Regions from separate parts of the Trinickia sp. HAY1-2D genome, predicted to be linked through region 2. Evidence: predicted binding sites of a transcription regulator. Region 2 holds the regulator's gene; each other region holds the start of a gene.
The links. Region 2 encodes LexA, which represses DNA repair genes until DNA is damaged. Its sites were predicted from a motif close to ACTGTATNNNNATACAGT; they were not measured.

Region 1: a site for LexA is predicted at 2,654-2,671, ahead of ACR9ZC_RS06320 (CppA family protein). Genes of this name have one in related genera too.
Region 3: a site for LexA is predicted at 2,627-2,644, ahead of ACR9ZC_RS06455 (DUF2471 family protein). Genes of this name have one in related genera too.

What each region holds. Positions count from the first base shown of each region.
Region 1 covers NZ_JBPGWX010000001.1:1,441,747-1,446,681, forward strand. Annotated here, with positions in the region: gene ACR9ZC_RS06310 (aldehyde dehydrogenase (NADP(+))) at 1-1,255, opposite strand, end outside; gene ACR9ZC_RS06315 (hypothetical protein) at 1,663-2,565, shown strand; gene ACR9ZC_RS06320 (CppA family protein) at 2,683-2,970, shown strand; gene ACR9ZC_RS06325 (Nramp family divalent metal transporter) at 3,010-4,287, opposite strand; gene coxB (cytochrome c oxidase subunit II) at 4,480-4,935, shown strand, end outside.
Region 2 covers NZ_JBPGWX010000002.1:2,309,229-2,314,163, forward strand. Annotated here, with positions in the region: gene cysW (sulfate ABC transporter permease subunit CysW) at 1-89, opposite strand, end outside; gene cysT (sulfate ABC transporter permease subunit CysT) at 86-979, opposite strand; gene ACR9ZC_RS17930 (sulfate ABC transporter substrate-binding protein) at 1,006-2,043, opposite strand; gene lexA (transcriptional repressor LexA) at 2,256-2,903, shown strand; gene ACR9ZC_RS17940 (hypothetical protein) at 2,927-3,274, shown strand; partial or broken gene ACR9ZC_RS17945 (DUF2939 domain-containing protein) at 3,414-4,042, shown strand; gene ACR9ZC_RS17950 (universal stress protein) at 4,067-4,564, opposite strand; gene nodI (nodulation factor ABC transporter ATP-binding protein NodI) at 4,764-4,935, shown strand, end outside.
Region 3 covers NZ_JBPGWX010000001.1:1,471,977-1,476,911, forward strand. Annotated here, with positions in the region: gene ACR9ZC_RS06440 (glycine C-acetyltransferase) at 1-1,026, opposite strand, end outside; gene ACR9ZC_RS06445 (helix-turn-helix domain-containing protein) at 1,189-1,809, shown strand; gene ACR9ZC_RS06450 (nucleotidyltransferase family protein) at 1,875-2,453, shown strand; gene ACR9ZC_RS06455 (DUF2471 family protein) at 2,667-3,041, shown strand; gene ACR9ZC_RS06460 (DNA-binding protein) at 3,163-4,371, opposite strand.

The sequences.
Region 1 (4,935 bases), on a different contig from region 2:
CTTCGAGATGTTCCGCGAGTTCGACCATTTCGTCGATGTCACGACAAGTCACGATCAGCGACGTCGGACCGAAGATTTCATCTTCGAGCGGCGGTTGTTGCAGGAACTGCGATTGCGTCGTCGCGAACAGCGCCGGCAGTGCCGAATTCGGCGCATCGCTGGCCGCGCCGACAGCAACGCGCTTCACGCCTTCGACCCCACTGCGGCGCGTCACGCCGTCGCGATACGCCGAGGCGATTCCGGCCGTCAGCATCGTCTGTGCACCCTTCTTTTCGAGCGCTTTCACGGCCGCGTCGATGAACGCTTGCGTATTCGGCCCTTCGAGTACGACGACGAGACCGGGGTTCGTACAGAACTGACCGACGCCGAGCGTCAGCGATTCGACGAAACCGTTCGCCGTTTCCGCTGCACGCGACGCGAGCACGCCTGGCATTACGAACGTCGGATTGATACTGCTCATTTCGGCGTAGACCGGAATCGGCTCGCGGCGCTGCGCCGCGATCTTCATCAGTGCGATACCGCCGCCGCGCGAACCGGTGAAGCCAACGGCCTTGATGGCGGGGTGCGCGACAAGCGCTTCGCCGACCGCATTACCCGCACCGATCACGAGCGAGAAGACGCCGGCCGGCAAGCCGCACTCCTTGACCGCCTGCGCGATGGCACGGCCAACGAGTTCGGAAGTGCCCAGATGCGCCGGGTGCGCCTTGACGACGACGGGACAACCGGCGGCGAAAGCCGACGCGGTGTCGCCACCCGCCACCGAGAACGCCAGCGGGAAGTTGCTCGCACCGAAGACGGCCACCGGTCCCACTGGAATCTTCTGCAACCGCAAGTCGGAGCGCGGCAGCGGCTTGCGCTCGGGTTGTGCCGAGTCGAGCGTGGCGCCCAACCAGCGGCCATCGCGCACGAGCGCGGCGAACAGTTTCAACTGGCCGACAGTGCGACCGCGTTCGCCTTCGAGCCGCGCCTTCGGCAAGGCGGATTCGATATGCGCGCGCTCGATCAGCGCATCGCCCAACGCGATGATCTGCTCGGCGATCGCCTCCAGGAACCGGGCGCGCTGCTCGAGCGGGGCCTGGCGAAACGGGTCGAATGCCTCACGCGCGAGCCGGCAGGCACGATCGACGTCGTTCGCATCGCCCGCGCCGAACGCCGGCTCGATTTCCGCGTTGCGCGCGGGGTCGAACGCGCGCAGCGTGCCAGCCGTGCCGCGCACTGCCTCTGCGCCGATCAGCATGTGTCCGGTGATCTCCATCGTCAATCTCTCCTCAACTCAGGGATGCCGGGGCCGACTTGCCCCGGTCAGGGTCGCCACGACGCGCATACGCGACGTCGAAACCCACGATCTTCGCACGTTTCCGATTTTCGTGACGGACGTCGGATTGGCGGATGCCGAATTGCCAGTCCCGTAAAAGCTCACCCTTGTCAGCGCAAGCGACGTGGAAGCAGGTGCTCCCGTAAAAGCTCACCTCCGCCTTTCTTCCCTGTTGCCGGGTCTGCCGCGCTGGATGTCCCGATCGATCGGGAACGTTTCGCTCAGTGGCGCTAGCCCTCGCCGCTGGATGCAAGAAACCTCATGAGGAGGGACTACGCTGCCGTGCAGATCAACGTTAATCCACGGCCGTGCCGGCCGATGACCGGCGCGGGCGGCAGGAGTGAACCATGCCCCTACGGATCGGATCGTCCGCTGCACAGCTCGGCGATCACCACCCCGCGTCGACCAAAGATGGCAAAGCCCCCGGCGGGCTCCCCGCCGGCGCGGCACGCCCGGGGTTGAGCCGCGGCGACGCCATGCTGGGGGCGCTCACGCAACGCGCGAGCGCCGGCGGCGAGCGTCCCGCTGACGGCAATGGGTCGCTGCGACGCACGCAATCCATGAGCCGGCTGGCCGATTTTTCGCGCGTCGCGCTCGAACGGCAACGTACGCTGCCGGTGACCGCGAGAGAGCGATCGGACGCAGCGGCAAGCCTGCTTGTCGCGCGAGAACCTTCTCGGCCGGCGGAAAGCGGGCCCGCGTCGGCATCGGGCACGAATCCGCCGCGGCCGACGCTCAAGCCGGGTGCCGACAAGCCGAAGCCCGCTGCGCAGAACGCGAATCAATCGACGCCGGGGGCTCATGGCGCTCAGGGCGCTCATGCGGCAACCGTGGCACCCGCACCCGCCTACGGTTACCCGGTTTATTCGCCGCATTGGAGCGTGCCGGAATATCGCACGCACGTGGTGGGCGCGCATCGGCCGATCGGCTTTTCATACGGTCATGGAGAGGACGCATACGGCCGCGTGCATGCACACGTCGGCTTTCATTATTTCGGCCGTCGACATACGGTGCGCTTCGGGTTGCCGGGTTTGACGAGCGGATTCTTGAGCGGACTGCGCAGCGGCTTGTTCAACCCCGTCGTTTATCACGCGCCGCCGTCGGGCAGCTACTACGCTGGCTACGGCGCCCATACCGCGCCTTACGCGGGCCATTACGTTCAGCCGCAGGGTTATTTTGGGCATCCCGGTTATGCGATCGGGTATCCGCCCTCCTATGCGATCGGTTACCCCGCGGCTCGGCAAGCCTGACCGCTTCGTATATCTCATACACCAGGCACTCATGTTGACGTCAACGGCCAGCGATTTGCGCGCTTCCTAAAAATACTGTATATATATACTTGTTCATTTATACAGTATAGGCTCTGTATGGAACGGCTGATCCGAATTGCGAATGACGACGACCGGCAGGCGCTGGCTTGGCTCATGACCCACGCGGGGAACGTGCGCGTGACCGAAGCGGCGCGGCACTTGGCGCACTCGGGTCGTCCCGTGTTTGTCTCGGCACTGTGCCGCTATCTGGGGATCTGGCCGCCGGCACCGCGTCGGCCGGTTCGCGCCGCGCAAGACTGCGTGCTCGCGGAGCAGCATTTGGCGCAGATCCGACGAATTCTGGCCGGCGCGAAGCCAGCGACCGCGGCGGTCCACCACCGCTAGCCGCGACGCAGGTCGGGTTCACGCCGAGCGCGATCGCCACTACCCGACAATGCGCGCGACGAGCACTCCGTTCATCAGCAATACCGCCGCGGCAAACACGATGGCGAGCGACATTGCGAGCGGCCCCAGTCGATAGCCGCCCATCACCCGTCGCCGGCAGGCAACCGCCAACAACGCAATCATGGGTACGGGCACGGCGATGCTCAGTACGACCTGGCTCAGCACGAGCGCACGCGTGGCGTCCACACCCATTCCGACGACGATGAATCCCGGGAGCATCGTGACGAGCCGGCGCAACCAGAGCGGCACGGTAAAGCCCAGAAAATCCCGCATGATCATCTGCCCCGCCATCGTGCCGACGACCGAACTCGATATGCCCGATGCCATCAAGGCGGTCAGAAACAGCCCGCCTGCCATCGAACCGAAGAGCGGCATCAGCGTCCGATAGGCGACGTCGATCTGTGCCATCCGCGGGAATCCATAGTGAAACGCACCCGCGGCCATGGCCACCATCGTCATGTTGACGAGCCCCGCCACGCCGAGTGCGATGACGACTTCCGCGTTGGAATAGCGCAGCAGCGTGCGCCGTTCGCCATCGGTGAGCGGCGCGACGCGCTCGCCCGTCAGTCCCGAATGAAGAAACAGGGCATGCGGCATCACCGTGGCGCCCACGATACCCACAGCCACGAAGAGCGCCTCACGATCGGCGACCGTCGGCACGAACGTTCCGCGCGCAACTGCGCTCCAGTCGAGCGGCACGAACAGCAATTGCGCGAGATAGGCGATCACAATGACGCCGACCAGCGCACCGATCGCAAGCTCGAGCGGACGAAAACCGCGCCCCTGCATCAGCAGTAGCCCCCAGGTCAGCACAGCCGTGACGCCCATGCCGACGATGAGCGGCAGATGCGCAAGCAGCGAAAAACCGATAGCTGCCCCGAGGAACTCCGCCAGGTCGGTGGCCATCGCCGCGATCTCGGCGACGAACCACATCGCCAATGTCACCGGCTTGGGCGCAGCGCGTGCACAAACGCGGGCCAGGCTCTCGCCCGTCACCACCCCGACGCGCGCCGAAATCGACTGGAACAGCATCGCGACGACATTCGCAAACAGCACGACCCACAGCAACGCATATCCGTATCCCGCGCCTGCCTGCAGATTCGTTGCAATATTCCCGGGGTCCATGTAAGCGACCGAAACGACTACTGCCGGCCCGGCGAACGGCAGTAGCATGCGCGCGCCGCGGCGCCGGCCTTCGAGCACTTCGCGAAGCTGCCTGGCCGTACGAGCGCTCAAGCCTCGCCGACGATCTGACATGGGCACCTCGTTCATCGCGCCGTCTCGTAAGTGTTCATGCGTCCGATCGAATTCCTGCGGGAACAGAACGTGCTCTTCGGCTGACGTCCCACCCATTGTCGCCGCCGCATGAAACGACCCCGCACTTCGCATGCCAACCGCTGCGGTCCCACACCGCACGTCGGACGGTCTGTCATGTTCGGAAGGTCTGTCATGTTCGCCGCCGGTTGGATCACCGTCCTCGCACAAGCCACTCCACAGCACGATGCGCTCGCGCCTGCAGGAGTGCAAGCGGCCCATATCGCGCGCCTCTGGCACTTCACGCTCATCGTGACAGGCGCGGTCTTCGCCGCAGTGCTTCTGGCCGTACTCGTGGGGCTGGCGCGCCGCCGCGCCGATACGCCGGCCGCACCCGATCTGTCGGCCAATACCCGCCCGGAGCGCGGCCCGCGACGGGCCGTCATCGCGGCAACCACCGTTTCCGTCGTGCTGCTCGTCGGGCTGACAGTGGCCGACGCACTGACGGATCGGGCGCTTTCGAAACTGCCGGCCGCCCACGCGCTGCACGTCCAGGTTACCGGGTGGCAGTGGTGGTGGCAGGCAAACTACGCACCCGAGGACGGCGCACCCGGTTTCGCCGTCGCCAACGAACTGCACGTACCCGTAGGC
Region 2 (4,935 bases):
TCCCGATTTTCATGCGTATCGGCTCGTGCCCGCACGCCATCCGCTGCCGGCGAGCGAGCCGAACGGGCGGTCGCAGCAAGTTGGTTCATGTGAGCGCTCCCGAGATCGTCGTACCGCTCGTCAGAGCCGACCGGCGGCGCCCACGCGGACTCGTGCGCCGCTGCCAATGCCATTGCAGCGCGTTGATCGCGAAAAGCATCAGGAACGAAGCGACGAGCATCGCGGTGGCGAGCGCAGTGGCGCCGGCATAGTCGTACTGTTCCAGTTTGGTGATGATGATGAGCGAGGTGACTTCGGACTTCATCGGAATGTTGCCGGCGATGAAGATGACCGAACCGTATTCGCCGAGTGCGCGCGCGAACGCGAGCGCGACCCCCGTGGACCAGGCGGGCACGAGCGCGGGCAGCACGACGCGCATGAACGTCTGGGCGCGCGAGGCGCCAAGGCAGGCGGCGGCTTCTTCCTGCGCGCGCTCGAAATCGGCAAGGACCGGCTCCACTGTTCGCACGACGAACGGCAGGCCGATGAACGTCAACGCGACCAGCACGCCAAGCGGCGTAAATGCCACTTTGAGGCCGAGCGGCGCGAGCCACCGGCCGATCCATCCGTGCTCGGAGTAGACCGTCGCGAGTGCGATACCGGCCACCGCGGTCGGCAGCGCGAACGGCAGATCGACGATGGCATCGACGAACCGTTTGCCGGGAAACCGATAGCGCACGAGCACCCACGCGACGAGCAGGCCGAACGCGCCGTTGATGAGTGCCCCAACCGCCGCGGCGCCGATCGTCAAACGATACGAGGCAACAACGCGCGGCGAAGCGACAGCCGCGAAGAACGGCGCGGGTCCGAGCGTCGCCGCCTTCAAAAAGGCCATGGCGAGCGGTATGAGCACGACGAGACCCAGGTAGGTCAGCGTGAGACCGAGTGTCAGACCGAAGCCGGGCAAGGCGCCGGGTTTGCGAAAAGCGAATTTCGTCATGCTGTCGACCGATAGGCGGGCACCGCTCAATGCGGCTGATAAATCGAATCGAACACTCCACCGTCGGCAAAGTGCGTCTTTTGCGCGTTGGTCCAGCCGCCGAATGTGGCATCGACCGTGTAGAGCTTGAGCTTGGGGAACTGCGCGGTCAGATCGGCCGGCAAATTGGTGGCGCGCGGCCGATAGTAGTTGCGCGCCGCGATCCGCTGTCCTTCGTCGGTATAGAGAAACCGCAGATACGCTTCGGCGAGCTTGCGCGTGCCTCGCCGCTCGACGACGCGGTCCACGACCGCCACCGGGGGCTCCGCCAGGATGCTGGCCGACGGCACCACGATCTCGAACTTGTCCGCGCCGAATTCCTTGCGTGCGAGAAACGCCTCGTTCTCCCACGCGATCAGCACATCGCCGAGACTGCGTTGCACGAAGCTCGTCGTCGCGCCGCGCGCTCCCGAATCGAGCACGCCCGCATTGCGATAGAGCGCAGTGACGAACGCGCGGGCCTTGACGGCGTCGCCGCCCGGCCGGTTGAGCGCATAGGCCCAGGCCGCCAGGTAATTCCAGCGCGCCCCGCCCGAAGTCTTGGGGTTCGGGGTCACGATCGAAACCCCCGGTTTCACCAGATCGTCCCAATCCTTGATGTGCTTGGGGTTGCCGCTGCGCACGAGGAACACGATCGTCGACGTATAGGGCGAGGCGTTGTCCGGCAACCGCTTTTGCCAGTCCTGCGCCACGAGGCCACGGTCGGCCAGCGCCTGGATGTCGTAGGCCAGCGCGAGTGTCACGACGTCGGCCTGCAGGCCGTCGAGCACCGAGCGCGCCTGCGCACCGGAGCCGCCGTGCGACTGACGGATCGAAAGCGTCTCGCCCGTTTGGGCTTTCCATTGCGCGGCGAAAGCCTTGTCGACGTCTTGATAGAGCTCGCGCGTCGGGTCGTAGGAAACATTGAGCAGCGTCGTTTGCGCAAATGCGCTCGGCGACCCCAGGATCAGCGCCGCCGTGCCGGCGGCCATCCCCGCCAACCAGCGTCTGCGCGCGCCGGAACGCGCCGTTCCCCGTGTGCTCATGCGTTTCCCCTCTGCCTGCCGGCGTTTGTATGAAGTCGGGCCAGTCTAGACGGTCGCCCTTATGAGCGGAACGAATGGATTTTCATTTTTTTATACGAAAAGCTGCTAAAGGCGGCCCTGCGAGTTTTCGCAGCGGGGTCGCAACGTTTTGCTTGAAATCCGCTCGATACTGTATAAAAATACAGCAACCTGTTCATACATACAGTGGCCCTATGACCAAACTCACCGCACGGCAGCAGCAGGTATTCGATCTGATCCGGCAATCGATCGAGCACAGTGGTTTTCCGCCCACCCGCGCCGAAATCGCCGCGGCGCTGGGTTTCAGCTCGGCAAACTCCGCTGAAGAGCACTTGCGCGCGCTGGCGCGAAAGGGTGTCATCGAACTGGCCGCGGGTGCATCGCGCGGCATCCGGCTGCTCGGTCTGGACGATGCGCCGCGTCAGCTTTCGCTGCCGCATGCGGCGCTCATGCAATTGTCGCTGCCGCTGGTCGGACGAGTCGCAGCGGGCAGCCCCATCCTGGCGCAGGAGCATATCTCGCAGCATTACGCCTGTGACCCGGCGCTCTTTTCGAGCAAACCGGATTACCTGCTCAAGGTGCGGGGCCTGTCGATGCGCGACGCCGGCATTCTCGATGGCGACCTGCTGGCGGTGCAAAAGCGCACTGAAGCGAATGACGGTCAAATCATCGTCGCGCGTCTTGGGGACGACGTCACGGTCAAGCGCTTGAAGCGCCGCCCCGACGGTCTCGAACTGATCGCCGAGAACCCCGATTACGAAAACATCTTCGTGCACGCCGGCAGCGCGGAGTTCGCGCTCGAGGGGATTGCCGTCGGCTTGATTCGTCCCACCGAATTCTGAATTACGAACATCACGGAGACGCCATGGACCGCCTTGCCCGCCTTATTCCGTTTCGCGCCTTCGGCCGCCTGCGTCGTTTGCGCGGCCTCATTCCCTGCCCGCCGCTCGAGGCAACTCCGTTGCGCACCGCGGGGCGCGAATCGACGTTTGCGTCGTCGTCTTCCGGCCTCCAGCCGTCGACACAGCCCGCGTTTGCCCGTGTGTCACTCAACAGCGGCCTGCACGCGGAGCCGGCACGCCGCGCTCCTGTCCGGGTTTATCACGGCGCGTCGCGCGTAATCCTTGTCGGCACGATCGACGCGGTGTGCCGCATGATCGATCGGTGCATCGACGAGGAGCGCGCCGGGCTGCGCTCAGCCAGTTTGGGTTGAATGCGAGGGGACAACGCCGGGGCGCATGGGTCCCATTGCCCGCTGAAACAGGTTGTTACCGCTAGTGATGACGGCCGGGATCGTTTCGCGTCGGAAGCAGTCCATCTGAATTCCATCCGAATGAGCTGACTATCGAATGATGAACGATCAAAGGAGTCTCGGCCGCCGGCATCGGCTCGTCACCGCTGTCGCCGTCCTCATTGCCGTTATCGTCCTCGGGGTGGCCGCCTTGGCGTACGCCTCGCCGTATCTTGTGCTGGATCGGCTCAAGCGCGCGGCGGACGCTCGGAATGCCGAAATCGTCAATCGCTACGTCGACTATCCGGCGCTGCGCACGAGCCTGAAGCAGCAGGTGACCGAGATGCTGGCTCGCCGCATCGATGAGCAAAAACGGGAGCATCCGTTCGCGGCACTCGGTGCGCTGGTCGGTATGGCGCTGATTGGCCCGCTCGTTGACGCTTATGCCACGCCGGACGGCGTCGCGGCGCTATTGAACGGCTTGCCCCCCGCGGCGAACCGGGCGAAACGCCGCCGCAGCCGGGCGCACAACCCGACGAGGACTCTGCCGCGTCGGGCCAGGGGCAATCCAACGCGCCCGCGCCTGCGCCTGCTCCTACTGAACCGCCGCGAGCGAGCGCGGGATATGACGGCATCGATCAATTCGTCGTCACCTATCGGCGCGATGCGCAAAGCCGGCCCTACAGCGTGCTGCTGCGGCGCGACGGCTGGTTCTCGTGGAAGCTCTTCGCGGTCAACCTGAATCAGTAGCGTGCGCGCGCTGCCTGTCGGCGCTCAGGTTTCCGTTCCCGCGCCAGCCTTGGCGGGCGCTGCAGTCACGGGCTCTTGCTCATGCGCCGTCGACACGGCCACGAGAATGCTGCACGACACGCGATCGAGCAATAGCGTGTTACCGGCCCCCATCCACCAGCGGGACAAACCGCTCCGTGCGCGATGCCCGACCACGACGAGGTCCACTTTCAGATCGGCGGCGAGCCGGGCGATTTCATCGATCGGATGACCGAACGCGAAATGCCCCTGTGATTTGACACCCCGCTCTGTGAGCCAATCGACGCCTTCCTGCAGGATTTCCCGGGCGGCGTCCTCGAAGCGGCCGCACGCGACGTCGGTCAATAGCCCAGCGCTTTGGGCGATGCTCGTGCGCATGTCGACAACCGACAATAGATGCGTTTCCGCCTTCAGGTCGAGCGCGAGATCGGCGCCGCAGCGCAATGCTTTGCGGCCTTCGCGCGTGCCGTCGTAACAGAGCAGAATTTTGTTGTAGCTTGCCATCGTGGCCTCCCTTCCTGCGTTAACCGCAGACGTTTGGTTCAATCATGGTGCGGGGCACCCGCGCTTGCAAGAGATGGAAAACGCCTAGTTCGCTGCCGCCCACGCGTCCTTTTGTGCTCCCTTGCACGACGCTTTCAGACGATGCAATAGAATGGAGCGCCGACGGACCTATTTTCGTACCAGCCCCATTCGACTCCCGATGCCGCAAAACGCGATCGAATTTTCTGACGTGCAAAAACACTACGGCGATAAGACGGTCGTCGACGGACTGAGTTTTCATGTCCGCACTGGTGAATGCTTTGGACTGCTAGGGCCGAACGGGGCCGGCAAGACCACGACATTGAAGATGCTGCTCGGCATTGCGAACCCCG
Region 3 (4,935 bases), on a different contig from region 2:
GCGTGAAGCGATTTGGGCATCCCCCAGCATGACGGGAATGATCGGATGTTCGCCCGGTACGAGCGTGAAACCGGCTGCGCTCATCGCCTCCCGAAAACGCTCACCGTTGGCGCGCACCCGGCGACGCAGTTCGGCACCTTCATCGCTTCGCAAGAGATCGAGCACCGCGAGCGATGCCGCTGCGATGCTGGGTGTGAGCGTATTGGAAAAGAGGTACGGACGTGAGCGCTGCCGCAAGAGTTCGACGATTTCGCGGCGCGCCGCGACGTAGCCGCCCGACGCTCCGCCAAGCGCCTTGCCGAGCGTGCCCGTCACAATGTCCACGCGGCCCTCGACGCCGCAGTATTCGGGCGTGCCCCGGCCGTGTTCGCCGACGAAGCCGACCGCGTGCGAATCGTCGACCATCACGAGCGCGCCATAACGATCGGCCAGGTCGCAAATCCCCGCCAGGTTAGCGATGATGCCATCCATCGAAAAGACGCCATCGGTCGCAATCAGCTTGAAGCGTGCCCCGGCCGCATCGGCTTCGCGCAACTTCGCTTCGAGGTCGGCCAGATCGTTGTTCTTGTAACGGTAACGCTTGGCTTTCGAAAGCCTCACGCCGTCGATGATGCTCGCGTGATTGAGCTCGTCGCTGATGATGGCGTCGTTCTCGTCCGTCAACGTCTCGAACAATCCACCGTTTGCGTCGAAGCAGCTCGAATAGAGAATCGAGTCTTCGGTGCCGAGAAATTCCGAAATGACATGTTCGAGCGTCTTATGCACCGTCTGCGTACCGCAAATGAACCGCACCGATGCCATCCCGAAACCGTCGTTGTCGAGCCCTTGCTTCGCCGCTGCAATCATGCGGGCATCATTCGCAAGACCGAGATAGTTGTTCGCACAGAAGTTGAGCACGTCTTCGCCGTTTGCCAGCTGAATAGCCGCGGACTGAGGACTGGCAATGACGCGCTCGGATTTGTAAAAACCGTCGGCTCGGATCTGGTCGATCGTCTTGCGCAAATGGGCAAGATAAGTTTCGCGCATCGTTGCTGCTCCTGTAAGAGTCGGTTCGAATCGCGCGCTTCCCGGATCACGGGTCGATACGCGCATGTAGCTGTTATAGTCGGTCATCGCCGATAGCGGACGATTTCAATTTTTCGAACACAAGTTCGATATATCGAACAACTTTAAGCGATCGGAAACCAAATGGCAAGCACGGGCAACCGGCGCGGCCCGCACGCGTCTTCACCCGCGGTTGGAGCAGGCGCCCCCAGCGCCGCGCCACCGCGCGTCGGTGAGCAAATTCAGCGGCTCAGAATGGATCGCAAGATGACGCTCGACGACCTGTCTCGCGCAGCGGGGGTGTCGAAGTCGATGCTGTCGGAAATCGAGCGCGACAAGGCAAACCCCACTATCGCTGTCGCATGGCGGTTGACGAACGCGCTCGGCGTCAGCCTGGACCAGCTGTTCGCCACGCACAAAGCCCCGGAGACCGTCGTCGTGGCAGGTCCACACGATATTCCGACGCTCGATGGGCACGAAGCGAAGTATCAACTGCGCGTATGGGGCCCGATCGAGTTGGCCGGTAAATTCGAATGGTATGAATTGACGTTGCAAGCTGGCGGCGCTCTCGTCTCCAATGCCCATGAACCCGGTACGCGCGAACACTTGACCGTGCTGCAAGGATCGATCGAGGTCGAGGTCGATGGCGTGGTCAAGCGCCTGAAAACCGCCGATACGGCGCGTTACGTGGCGGATGTCGATCACGCGGTGCGCAACGCAGGCAAAGGTGAAGCCAAAGCGTTGCTCGTCGTCATCCACGGATAATTTCGCAAGCGGTCTATAAAACCCGCCTTTACAAGTTGTCTCCCGACGCAGGAGGCTCTCCGCTCATGTTATCAACCGATTCCGAAGCAACCCTCATTGCCCTTGCGCGGGAGTCGTCATGGTTTTGGCCTGCACTGGTTGCGGTCCGAACCCTGAATCTCCCCTCGTGGTGCATCGGCGCGGGTGCGGTCCGGAACCTCGTGTGGGACTCGCTGCATGGACTGGATATGCCGTCGGCATTGTCTGACATCGATGTTGCGTACTTCGATAGCACCGATCTTTCTGCAGAGCGCGACGCGACATTTCAATCCATGCTAGCTGACACGCACCCCCAGTTCCCGTGGGAGGTGACCAATCAGGCCGCAGTTCATACTTGGTTCGAGGCAACATTTGGTCACACTGTGCCGCCTTTCAAGTCGCTGGAGGCCGCCGTTGCGTCGTGGCCAGAGTATGCGACTGCAGTCGGGCTGACACTGCTTCGCGACGACTCGATCGAGGTCACTGCCCCGTATGGGTTGGACGATTTGTTTGCTATGGTGGTCCGTCGGAATCCCGCGCGAGTCAGTGTCGCAACGTATCGAGAGCGAGTGGCACAGAAGCAGTATCGCAATCGTTGGCCCCGCGCGGTCATCGTTCCTTGCTAATTGCACGTATGTTGACTTACCGACCTTCGCACTGTGCGCCTCGGCCGCGAACAGTTTGCCGATCAGCACAACGGGGCGCGCGGTTAGCAGCACGACCTCCGGCGCTCATCGGAAGGGCGTCTTTATTGGTCTGAGTGCAAGTGTCCACGCGGACACCTAGCATTGGCCCAGATACTGTATATTTGTACAGGTTATCTCGATTTCAAACCGGCCATGAGAGAACAAGACCTCGCTCCAATACGCTTGCGGGCGGCAGCCCGCGACCTCGAACAAATCGTCCGCCACATTGCGGCGCGCTACATCGTCCAGGGTGTGCCGCTGACGTGGCGCCTGCTTCATGCCATCGAAGCCGAGGCGCTCGCCGATCTCGGTTTCGCAAGCCGCCACGAAGCGTTCATCCTGGATCTGTTCAAGCGCCCGGCGGACCTGGCTTATCCAGAAACAGACGACCCCGCTACGTTCGGGCGATCGAATGCGCTGCCAGCCGCGCTGGCGTTCGCGGTCGCGGCGTATGAAGAAGCACAGGAAAAACCGCCGGCCGGCGGCACGCGAAAGCAGGCGGACCGGTCACCCCACGCTCGAGGCTAGCGCGGCCAAGCGGCGCGTGCATGCCTGTGTGGCTCCTGGAAACACTCACGCAAGCCATCCCGAAAAAGCTCACCTCGAGCGTCGGGCCCCCGGCGGACTGAATCGCAGGCAAGTCGACTCGTCAGGCATGCGAAGCTGTGCCGTGCCCGCTCATGAAGCGGGTCACCGCTTCGAGCCGCGAAAGGCCGACACCCGACGAATGCTCGCACTCGGGGCACAGCAATTCGTAACCATCGTCGAGTTGACCGAGTTCCGGTTCGCCGTCCGGACACTTCGGACAACGAGCGGGCAGCAATACATGCCCATCGAGCAACGTTCCGAGCGTGGCGAAATGCGCATCGCTCAGTTGGCCGGCCAGTGCAAGCTCGCAGACCACATCGGCTAATTCCGGCGAAACCGCGGAGCGCGCACGCAGCGCATCGAGCTCGCGCGTCAAGGCGTCGATTTCGTCGGACTGCCCGCGCATCTGCGTTTCGAGGCGATCGGCCTTTCCCTTGGCGGCACTCAATTGCTGAATGAAGTCGAATTCTTTCCGGCTGGCATCGCGAATGCCGGCCTGATAGGTACTGGCCATACTGCGCAACGAATCGAGCTCGACGAGCATTGGCTTGACTCGGCGCTCGGCTTCGGCGATCGCATCTTTGATCTGAGTGGCGTAGTGCTCCGCGTTTTGCCGCATTTCCGCGTGAAGCGAATCGATGCGTTCGCGTAATTTTGCGTTAGTCGTGCGTTCGTCATCGAGCAACCGGCCGAGCTTTTCGTTGTCGGCCAGGAGCCGCGCTGCGGTGGCGGTCAATGTCTCGTGACTCGATGCGCGTTGTGTCTGCTCGCTGGCGAACTCGGCCTCGAGTTCGCGTACCCGTGCCCAAGCAGTCTGGGCGAGAGACTCGCTGCGTTGGAGCGCCTCGTTCAGCGTTTCCTGCCGAACCTCGGCATCACGCACGCGGCGTTGAGCGTCTTCGAGCGTTGCCTGCATTTCGAGGCGCTCGGTCTCCAACATTTCTTTCGCATGCGCGAGTGCCTGCGCGAAGAGCTCGCCGAGCAGTTCTCCGGCTTTGTCTTCCAGCGACGGTGGAATCGCCCCGGCGCCGACCTTGACCTTCGAAGTCTCGCGAATACGCTCCCAGAAATGATCGATGTCTTTGGGGATGTCGCTTGCGCTGCCGGTTTGCGTCAGCTCCCGCACAGCAGCCATCGAAGGACGGATGCCCAAATCGAAAAACAACCGCTTGCACGCATGGAGCGACAATTCGCGACGATGCAGCCCGCGGGCCTTCATCGATTCCAACTCTTGCCGGATGAGCTGTCGTTGCTCGTCTAGGATGGACATGGGCGCAAACTCGGTTTCAATGTGTGCGGATCATAACGGATTACGTAGCAGGCAATACGATCGGACAGAGAACTGTCGTTTTTTGGCGACCGACCCGCTGCATCGTCGCTACCAAGGCTTGTGCGGCGGGGCCGTTCAAGCAGATCCGTGAAACAAAGCGAAGGAGGTGAATCAAGTCTTTGATTGTAAAGGGATGTACCAAAGCAGCGTCGATAGAGGCCATGTTTCACGGACAGGTGTGCCCCAAGCTTGGGAAGATTGTTCCAACAATTTTCTAACGACACACGACGGTCTTTCTTGAGAGTCATAGAAGTAAACACCCTTGAACCTTATTTAAAAACGTTAACGACTCCGCAAACCCTTGCTGCTCACGGGGTTGCGCGGTGCAACGTGAGCTTTTGCGGGGGCAATCGTGAGACGTTGCGGGAGCCATGCGTGATGAGGTTCGGGAATGACCGTGAGCCGCTGCGGGATAGGTCGTGAGCGGATTCGGGAGCCGCACCGAAAACGGGCTCGCCAAAACGTGAGCCTTTACGGGATCGATCAGGCGCCTGTGTCCCGCTC